One region of the Shewanella sp. SM55 genome, then DNA from elsewhere that is predicted to be linked to it. Evidence: riboswitches for the same ligand, from Rfam matches in the RefSeq annotation. Region 1 holds a riboswitch; the other holds the start of a gene.
What was found. Region 1 has a riboswitch for lysine ahead of lysC (lysine-sensitive aspartokinase 3). Riboswitches for the same ligand answer to the same signal wherever they lie in the genome.
Positions count from the first base shown of each region.

Region 2: linked by a shared signal. The riboswitch ahead of L5L91_RS03420 (Na+/H+ antiporter NhaC family protein) and the one ahead of lysC (lysine-sensitive aspartokinase 3) in region 1 are both predicted to bind lysine.

Region 1 is NZ_JAKKRS010000003.1:153,837-158,459, forward strand. It holds gene L5L91_RS06035 (S9 family peptidase) at 1-623, shown strand, start outside; gene arcA (two-component system response regulator ArcA) at 712-1,428, opposite strand; gene L5L91_RS06045 (DUF3293 domain-containing protein) at 2,017-2,451, shown strand; lysine riboswitch at 2,552-2,726, shown strand; gene lysC (lysine-sensitive aspartokinase 3) at 2,877-4,232, shown strand; gene L5L91_RS06055 (succinylglutamate desuccinylase/aspartoacylase family protein) at 4,234-4,623, shown strand, end outside.
Region 2 is NZ_JAKKRS010000002.1:51,836-56,458, reverse strand. It holds gene L5L91_RS03430 (electron transfer flavoprotein subunit beta/FixA family protein) at 1-580, shown strand, start outside; gene L5L91_RS03425 (electron transfer flavoprotein subunit alpha/FixB family protein) at 581-1,507, shown strand; lysine riboswitch at 1,603-1,799, shown strand; gene L5L91_RS03420 (Na+/H+ antiporter NhaC family protein) at 1,879-3,447, shown strand; gene L5L91_RS03415 (M3 family metallopeptidase) at 3,592-4,623, opposite strand, start outside.

The DNA.
Region 1 (4,623 bases):
GGACCGAGCAGGACTACTTTACCCAGTATCTGGTGCAACAAGGCTATGTGGTGTTCCAGTTGGATAACCGCGGCAGCGCCCACAGGGGCACAAAGTTTGAGCAAGTGATTTACCGTCATTTGGGTGAAGCTGAAGTCAAGGATCAAAAAGTGGGAGTGGACTATTTACGGAGTCTGCCATTTGTCGATGCCGATAATGTAGCGATTTACGGCCACAGCTACGGCGGTTACATGGCCTTGATGAGTTTATTTAAGGCGCCGGATTACTTTAAAGCCGCGATTTCGGGTGCACCTGTAACCGACTGGCGCTTATATGACACCCATTATACTGAGCGTTACTTAGCCCATCCTGAGGGGAATGAAAAAGGTTATGAAGCCAGCAGCGTGTTCCCTTATGTGAAAAACTATCAATCGGGTCTGTTGATGTATCACGGCATGGCCGATGATAACGTCTTGTTTGAAAACAGCACTCGGGTTTATAAGGCGTTGCAGGATGAAGGGAAATTATTCCAGATGATCGATTATCCTGGATCTAAACATTCGATGCGTGGCGAGAAAGTACGTAATCACTTATATCGCTCACTGGCAGATTTCCTCGATAGGCAGTTGAAAAACGCCAAATAGCAGGCATAAAAAAACCAGATCCTAGGATCTGGTTTTTTTGAATCGATTCTTATCAAACCAATTAATGCGGATGTTGCTTAGCGGGCGATTAGCCTTCTAAGTTACCGCAAAAACGATAGCCTTCACCGTGAATAGTCGCGATGATTTCTGGCGTATCTGGTAAGCTTTCGAAATGCTTACGGATACGACGGATAGTCACGTCTACAGTACGATCGTGTGGCTTAAGTTCACGGCCAGTCATTTTCATCAGTAGATCGGCACGAGTCAAAATTTTGCCTGGGTTTTCAACAAAGTGCAGCATAGCGCGGAACTCGCTACGTGGCAGTTTGTAAGATTCACCCTGTGGGCTCACTAATGAACGGCTGTTGATCTCTAAGCTCCAATCATTGAAGCGGTAGTATTCTACTGAGCTCTTTTCTTCGACTTCAGCGCCAGCGCTGTTGACACGAGTCAGAAGGTTACGAGCACGAATCGTTAATTCACGTGGGTTGAACGGCTTGGTAATATAATCGTCCGCGCCAATTTCAAGTCCAAGAATTTTGTCGACTTCGTTGTCACGACCTGTCAGGAAGATAAGACCGATGTTGTTGATTTCACGTAGTTCACGTGCCAACAATAGACCATTCTTACCTGGCAAGTTAATGTCCATAACGACCAAGTTAATTTTGTTTTCCTGCATAGCCTTATGCATTTCTGCGCCATCATTGGCCTCAGTTACCACATACCCTTCTGCCTCGAAAATACTTCTCAGCGTGTTACGGGTAACGGCTTCATCTTCAACGATCAGAATGTGCGGATTTTGCATATTATTTACCTAAATTTTAATCAGTTTATACTAACCAATAAGAGCAACTTACTTCGGGCTCTTATATTCATAAAAGCGTTGATACTTCCTTGAACTGCTTTGTGCTCAAAAGGAAAATCTTTACGGTGACATCTATATCTGGATGTAGATTAAGTGCACGTTTAAGTGTAATACGAGAAAACGTAATCAGTACCAACTTCGATAAGCAATAGTTAGAATAAGTTCCTTAACTATTGTTTTTTTTAAATGTTTAAAAGACAAATCAAATGTAGAACAGATTTTAAACAGATGCCCGGTCAGTTCACGTTACTTTAAGCGATATATGTAACAAACTGTATTGAACGATAAGCATCTTGCTCAATCTGTTTCAACTCACCAGTACGTACATTGTACTCGTTTTAGTCATTTGTTAACAAATGAAATGTTAACAAATTTTAGGTGAGCAGGGGTTTTTACCATGATATTTACTTTAGCTATTGATTAGTATAACTAATGTATTTCTTATTCCTGTGAGCCAGTTCACGCCTCTTTGGATTTTACAATCACTCTGCTACACTAGCTTGGGTTCATTTTTCGACTAGACTACCAATGGACAATACGACTCAAAATTTGTGGCAATGTTACCAAGCGCCGTTGTTTCTGCTGACTCAAGCATTATCCTGTGATTTTTCCTTTGCTGTTATTACCGCTCATAATCCCGCTTCAAAGCTTCTCTCTCCTAGCCAAAACCGTTTACTCGATCGCCAACTTCTCCGTGAAATTGAATTACTCGGTAGCCCTTATCGTGCTTTAGTGGGCGCAGCACCGGATTTATCCCACATGGAAAAAAGTTGGGCCGTGTTTATCGATAGAACGATGGCATTGCAATTGGGTAAGAAATTTAATCAATATGCGATTTATGTTGTCGAACAAGGGGATGTGAGCTTAGTGCCTTGCACCTTGGATGGACATGATGAAGTGTGTTTAGGCAAATTTAGAGATTATGTGCAGCTGGTATACGAGCTACCCGATTTGAACATTTAGTTGTTTTCAAAAGATTTTATTTAAATTGTTCATTTGTTATGAAATTAGCATTGACTTCATTAGGGGTTTATTGCTACTTTTTTCGTCCCTTTCCTAGGAAAGGAACAGAAGAGGAGCGTTAACTAGGTAGTCGGTCAGAGGAGCACAAACTCCAGCGATGACTGATGAGGGAGATTAACGCCGAGGCATAGATATGGTTGCTGCATGTTTATGTCGGTCGCTCAGGCTGAATCCTGACGATTGTCACCTGTAATTGGTGGAGAGCTTCTGGTGACGATTGCTGTTTCCCTTCTTTTGGGGTGCGTTATCATTGAGCACCAGGCTCTTCGAACGAAGTCAGTTCGGAGTGTGATCATGTTAGTTAATCAATATTTTATTCAATCTGCATTTATTTTTTGCCCTACGTGTTTCACGGAGGTGCGCTAATGTCCCTCGTTGTCGCAAAATTTGGTGGCACCTCAGTTGCCGACTATAACGCTATGAATCGCTGTGCCGACATAGTGTTAGCTAATCCTCATTGCCGTTTAGTCGTGGTCAGCGCTTCGAGCGGCGTGACTAATCTGTTAGTGGAATTGACCCAAGAATCGATCAACGACGATGGCCGATTACAGCGATTAAAACAAATTGCCCAAATTCAATATGCGATTTTAGATAAGCTCGGTCGTCCTAACGATGTGGCCGCCGCATTAGATAAATTATTGAGTCGTATGTCGGTATTGAGTGAAGCGCTTGCATCACAACGCAGCAAAGCGACTATGGATGAGTTGTTGTCCCTCGGTGAGCAATGTTCTTCGGCGTTGTTTTCGGCGGTGATCCGTGAGAAAGGTGTCAACTCAAGTGCCTTCGATGTGCGCCGAGTATTACGTACTGACAGCCACTTTGGCCGCGCTGAACCTCAGGTTGAACAGATTGCGACTCTAGCTCGTGATTATCTACAGCCACTATTAGCGGAACAAGTGATTGTCACGCAAGGCTTTATCGGTGCCGATGAAGCCGGTCAAACGACCACGTTAGGTCGTGGTGGTAGTGACTATTCTGCTGCACTGTTAGCCGAAGCGTTACGCGCCTCAGCGGTCGAGATTTGGACCGATGTCGCTGGGATTTATACAACAGATCCTCGCCTTGCGCCCAATGCCTTTCCGATTGCCGAGATCAGTTTCAATGAGGCTGCCGAGATGGCGACCTTTGGTGCCAAGGTATTGCATCCTGCGACTATTCTTCCTGCCGTTCGTCAGCAAATTCAAGTGTTTGTGGGTTCAAGTAAAGAGCCTGAAAAAGGCGGGACTTGGATCCGTCATCAAGTGGAAGATGCGCCCTTATTCCGTGCTGTGGCTTTGCGCCGCGATCAAACCCTGTTAAATCTTCACAGCTTGCAAATGCTGCATGCGCAGGGCTTTTTAGCGGAAACCTTTGCGACATTAGCGCGACATAAGATCAGTGTGGATTTGATTACCACATCAGAAGTGAATGTGTCTCTAACCCTCGATAAAACCGGTTCAGATTCAAGTGGTCAAGGTCTGTTGAGTGAGGCATTGCTGCAAGAATTATCACAGCATTGTCGTGTGCGAGTTGAAGATGGATTGGCCTTAGTGGCGATTATCGGTAACCGCATCGCGACGACGCCGGGTATTTGTCGTCGTGTGTTTGAAGTGTTAGAGCCACACAATGTGCGGATGATTTGCCAAGGCGCCAGCCCACATAACCTGTGTGTGTTAGTGGCCGAAGCGGAAGCGGCGCAAGTGGTTAAATCGCTGCATCAAAATCTGTTCGAAGGCGTTTAGTATGTTGCCGACAACATCGTCTCTGCAAATCGGGGAGCTTGCCGCAGGGCAAGCGCTCACCTTGCCTATCTACCATTTCAAACCGAGTGACGATAAGGCGAATGGCCCCAAAGTGTATATTCAGGCCAATGTCCACGGTGCTGAAGTTCAAGGTAATGCGGTGATTTATCAGTTGATGAAGCAGCTTGAACACTGTGACATCCGCGGCGAAATCACTTTAGTGCCATTGGCCAATCCACTCGGGATCAACCAAAAAAGTGGTGAGTTTACCCTTGGCCGATTTGATCCTATTACGGGCGCGAACTGGAATCGTGAGTATTTGAATCATGCAATCGATTTGCCGACTTGGTATGGGGAACATGCCAAGCTGAGTGATAGCGAGCTGATCCAA
Region 2 (4,623 bases), on a different contig from region 1:
AGTGGTTGTTGTCAGTATTGGTAATAAAGCCGTGCAAGAACAACTGCGTACCGCGCTTGCATTAGGCGCAGATCGTGCAATTCATATCGATACTGAAGAAGAGCTCGTGCCAGTGTCTATCGCCAAATTGCTCAAAGCGGTACAAGACAAAGAACAAGCAGAGCTGGTGATTTTTGGTAAGCAATCCATCGATGGTGATAATAACCAAACTGGCCAAATGTTTGCCGCGTTAATGGATATGCCACAGGCGACCTTTGCTTCAGAAATCAAATTAGAAGCGAATACATTACAAGTCACCCGTGAAATTGACGGCGGCATGCAAACTCTTAAACTGCCTTTACCTGCTGTTGTGACCGCCGATTTACGTTTGAACGAACCCCGTTACGCTTCATTGCCTAACATAATGAAAGCTAAGCGTAAGCCATTAGAAGTATTTACTGTGGCAGACTTAGGCGTGACGTTAAAGAGTCACCAAACGATTGTGAAGGTCACTCCGCCAGCTGAACGTAAAGCGGGCATTATGGTAGCGTCGGTAGCTGAGCTAGTTGAAAAGTTAAAAAATGAAGCGAAGGTGATCTAAATGGCCATTTTAGTATTAGCTGAACATGATAATGCTGCACTGAAACTCGATACGGCAAAAATTGTTACCGCCGCCCGTGCCATAGGCGATGAAGTACATGTCTTAGTTGCGGGTCATCAATGTGGCGCGGTTGTCCAAGCCGCACAGGCACTACAAGGCGTTAGCCAAGTACTCGTTGCCGATGCCAGCGTGTATGAAGCGCATTTAGCGGAAAATTTTGCCAAATTGCTGGTGGACTTAGCGTCAAACTATGGTCACATTCTGGCCTCGGCTTCAAGTTTAGGTAAGGACACGCTTCCGCGCGTTGCAGCATTATTAGATGTCGCGCAAATCTCAGAAGTTATTACCGTCGTCAATGCCGATACCTTTGTGCGCCCTGTGTATGCGGGTAACGCCTTAGCGACAGTGCAAAGCCATGATGCCATTAAAGTGATAACAGTGCGCGCCAGTGCGTTTGACGCTGCGCCAGAAGGTAACAGTGCGGCTGTGACGACACTTGATAAAGTGTTTGAAGCGAGAACTCAGTTTGTTTCTCAATCGCTGACAGTTTCTGCCCGTCCAGAGTTAGGCAATGCTGGCATTATCGTATCTGGCGGCCGAGGCATGGGCAGTGGTGAAAACTTCGGCATGTTGGAGCAACTTGCTGATAAGCTCGGCGCAGCAGTTGGCGCATCACGCGCTGCAGTTGACGCAGGTTTTGTGCCTAACGATTTACAAGTGGGTCAAACCGGTAAAATCGTTGCGCCAAACTTGTATATTGCCGTCGGTATTTCTGGCGCGATTCAACATTTAGCCGGCATGAAAGACGCTAAAGTCATCGTTGCAATCAACAAAGATCCTGAAGCGCCGATTTTTCAAGTTGCCGATTATGGACTCGTTGCTGATCTGTTTGAGGCGGTTCCTGAGTTGATTACAAGTCTCAGTTGATTTTATCTGTGATCTAGGTCACATTAAGTGGCTTTGCGGTAGCATCTGCTAAGCCGCTTATGTTTTTATGTGCCTCACGCCCGTGCAAGGGCGTTCTTAGAAGTAGAGGCGCGCCAAATATTAGTAGTGATCAGTAGGGTGATTCCGTTGATCGATTGCGAAAGGATTTGGTGCCGAAGTGGTTCGATTTATCACGATCAACTGCTGGGGTTGTACCTAATAGGTGCAGCACTGCCATAGTATTTTCCGATATGGATATTGGGAATAGTTACTATGGAGCGCTACTGATAGGACAGGTGACCTTGGGTATCTATTGCCTTTTCCCACCAGTTCAGTCGCCCTCCATTCGTATTTAACGAAGATAATAATCAATGACTGTTATGAATTATGCCGATTCGGCACTTTCCTTGTTGCCGCCTGCGGTGGCTATCGTGTTGGCGATCTTGACTCGCCGTGTACTGCTTTCTTTGGGGTTAGGTATTTTAATTGGTGCTTTATTGCTCAATCAATTTTCACCTTTAGCAACGGGTGAGTTTGTATTTAATGGCGTTAAAGGGCTTTTTTGGACTGATAAAGGTCTAAATTCGTGGAACTTATATATTCTCGGTTTCTTAATTGTACTGGGAATGATCACAGCGTTAATTACCGTAAGTGGCAGCGCGCGGGCTTTTGCCGATTGGGCTCGTTTACATATACGTAATAAACGTGATGCTAAACTATTGACCATGTTTTTAGGTTGCGTAGTTTTTATTGATGATTATTTCAATAGTTTAGTTGTTGGTTCGGTCGCTCGACCTGTTACCGATCGTTATTATGTTTCCCGCGCTAAGTTAGCTTATTTATTAGATTCTACTGCGGCGCCTGTGTGCGTTATTTCTCCAGTTTCGAGCTGGGGTGCTTATATTATCGCACTCATTGGCGGGATATTAACTGCCCATGGTTTTGCTGATACGGGTCATTTGAGTATTTTTATTCAAATGATCCCGATGAACTTTTACGCAATCTTCTCCTTGTTATTATTACTTTTTGTTGTCTTTATGGGATTAGATGTTGGGCCAATGCGTGAGCATGAGCTCAATGCCCAACGTGGTAATTTATACGATGAGTCTAAAGGATTACCGCCTGGGGCGAACGCGGATTTACCTGAAGCCGAAACCGGTAAGATTTTAGGTCTATTTCTGCCGATTACCGTGTTGGTATTTGCAACCCTCTATTTTATGATTAACAGTGGCGCTCAAGTACTCGCGGCGGAAGGGATTGAATTTAATATTATTTCTGCTTTTGAGAAAACCGATGTCAGTTCATCACTTTTCTTTGGTGCATTAATTGGTCTAGCGGTTTCGCTGATATTGAATTTAGTGCAAGGCGTTGAGAAATTGATGATAGTCAAAGGTATAGTGCAGGGCGCTCGCTCTATGCTGCCGGCGATTTACATCCTGTTATTTGCTTGGACAATCGCAGGTGTGATTGGTCAACTCGAAACCGGTAAGTTTATGGCTAGTTTAGCAACAGGAAATATTCCGTTCGCATTTTTACCCGCCTTAATGTTTGTGCTAGCAGGTATTACCGCGTTCTCAACTGGTACTAGCTGGGGTACGTTCGGGATCATGTTGCCGATTGCTGCTGATATGGCGATGGGAAGTCACACTGGCATGATGCTACCTATGCTTGCCTCTGTGCTGGCGGGGGCTGTATTTGGCGATCACTGTTCACCAATTTCCGACACGACTATCTTGTCGTCTACGGGCGCCAGTTGCCACCACATCGACCATGTGGTGACTCAGCTACCTTATGCACTCATTGCGGCGTTTATTAGCTTAGTGGGTTATGTGGCACTTGGATTTACCGAGTCTGTTGTCGCGGGTTTAGTGGCTTGTAGTGTGGCATTTGTAATTAGTATTATCGTACTTAAAATCAAATCTAAAGGCACAATTAGCTAGACGTTAATTGAAACCTTTCACTGCAAACGTTCACGACAAATAAGTCAAAATAAATCAGCCAGCATTATGCTGGCTGATTTTTTTGGTTAAGGCTGAGTTTGTTTTTATCTCTAGCTTATCGCATTAAGGCTATCAACTCTTAGCTTAGCGTGCTTGATCTAGACCGCGGCGTTTAAGTAAGCCTTCTGTGGTTGGCTCTTGTCCGCGGAAGTTTTTGTAGGCGTCCATTGGCGCTATGCTATTACCCACTTCACGGATCGTTTTGCGGTACTTCATGCCGATTTCACGATTGAGCCCGCCTTGGGTTTGTACATAGGCAAACGCATCCGCCGCTAAAATCTCACTCCACATATAAGCGTAATAACTTGCCGAGTAACCGCCGGGGAAGGCGTGGGCAAAATAGGTCGACTTATAACGCGGAGGTACGGCACTGATGTTTAAGCCGTGCTTTTTCAAAGCATTGGCTTCAAATGTTGGTACATCTTGCAGCGGGGTATCTGGGCTTAATGAATGCCATTCCATGTCTACTAATGCAGCGGCCATGTATTCCAGAGTGTCAAAGCCTTGGTTGAAGCTGCCAGATTTCAGCAGTTTTTGCAGCAGTTCATCGGGAATGGGTTTGCCTGTTTCATAGTGTTTCGCGTAGTTCGCTAACACTTTTGGATGGGCGGCCCAATCTTCTTCAAACGTCGATGGAAATTCGACAAAGTCGCGTGAAACCGAGGTGCCCGCCAGACTTGGATAAGTCACTTTAGAGAACATGCCGTGGGTGCCGTGACCCATTTCATGGAACATAGTAGTGACTTCGTTATAGCTGACGAAGGTGGGTTGACCTTCGGGCGCTTTCTTTATGTTCATCACGTTGACGACCACAGGTTTAGTGCCTTCGAGGAAGGATTGACCGACGAACGAACTCATCCAAGCGCCACCACGTTTACCTTCACGGGCAAAATAGTCGGCGTAGAAAATGGCCATGCTTGAGCCATCGGCATCAAACATTTCGTAGGCTTTCACATCGGGATGGTAAACCGGTAAATCTGGGCGTGGTTTTAAGGTGACGCCATAGAGTTCTTTGAGTGTGTAGAATACGCCGTCTTCGAGCACACGATTAAACTCGAAGTATGGGCGAATGCTATTGGCATCGAGGGCGTATTTTTCTTGGCGAACTTTTTCTGC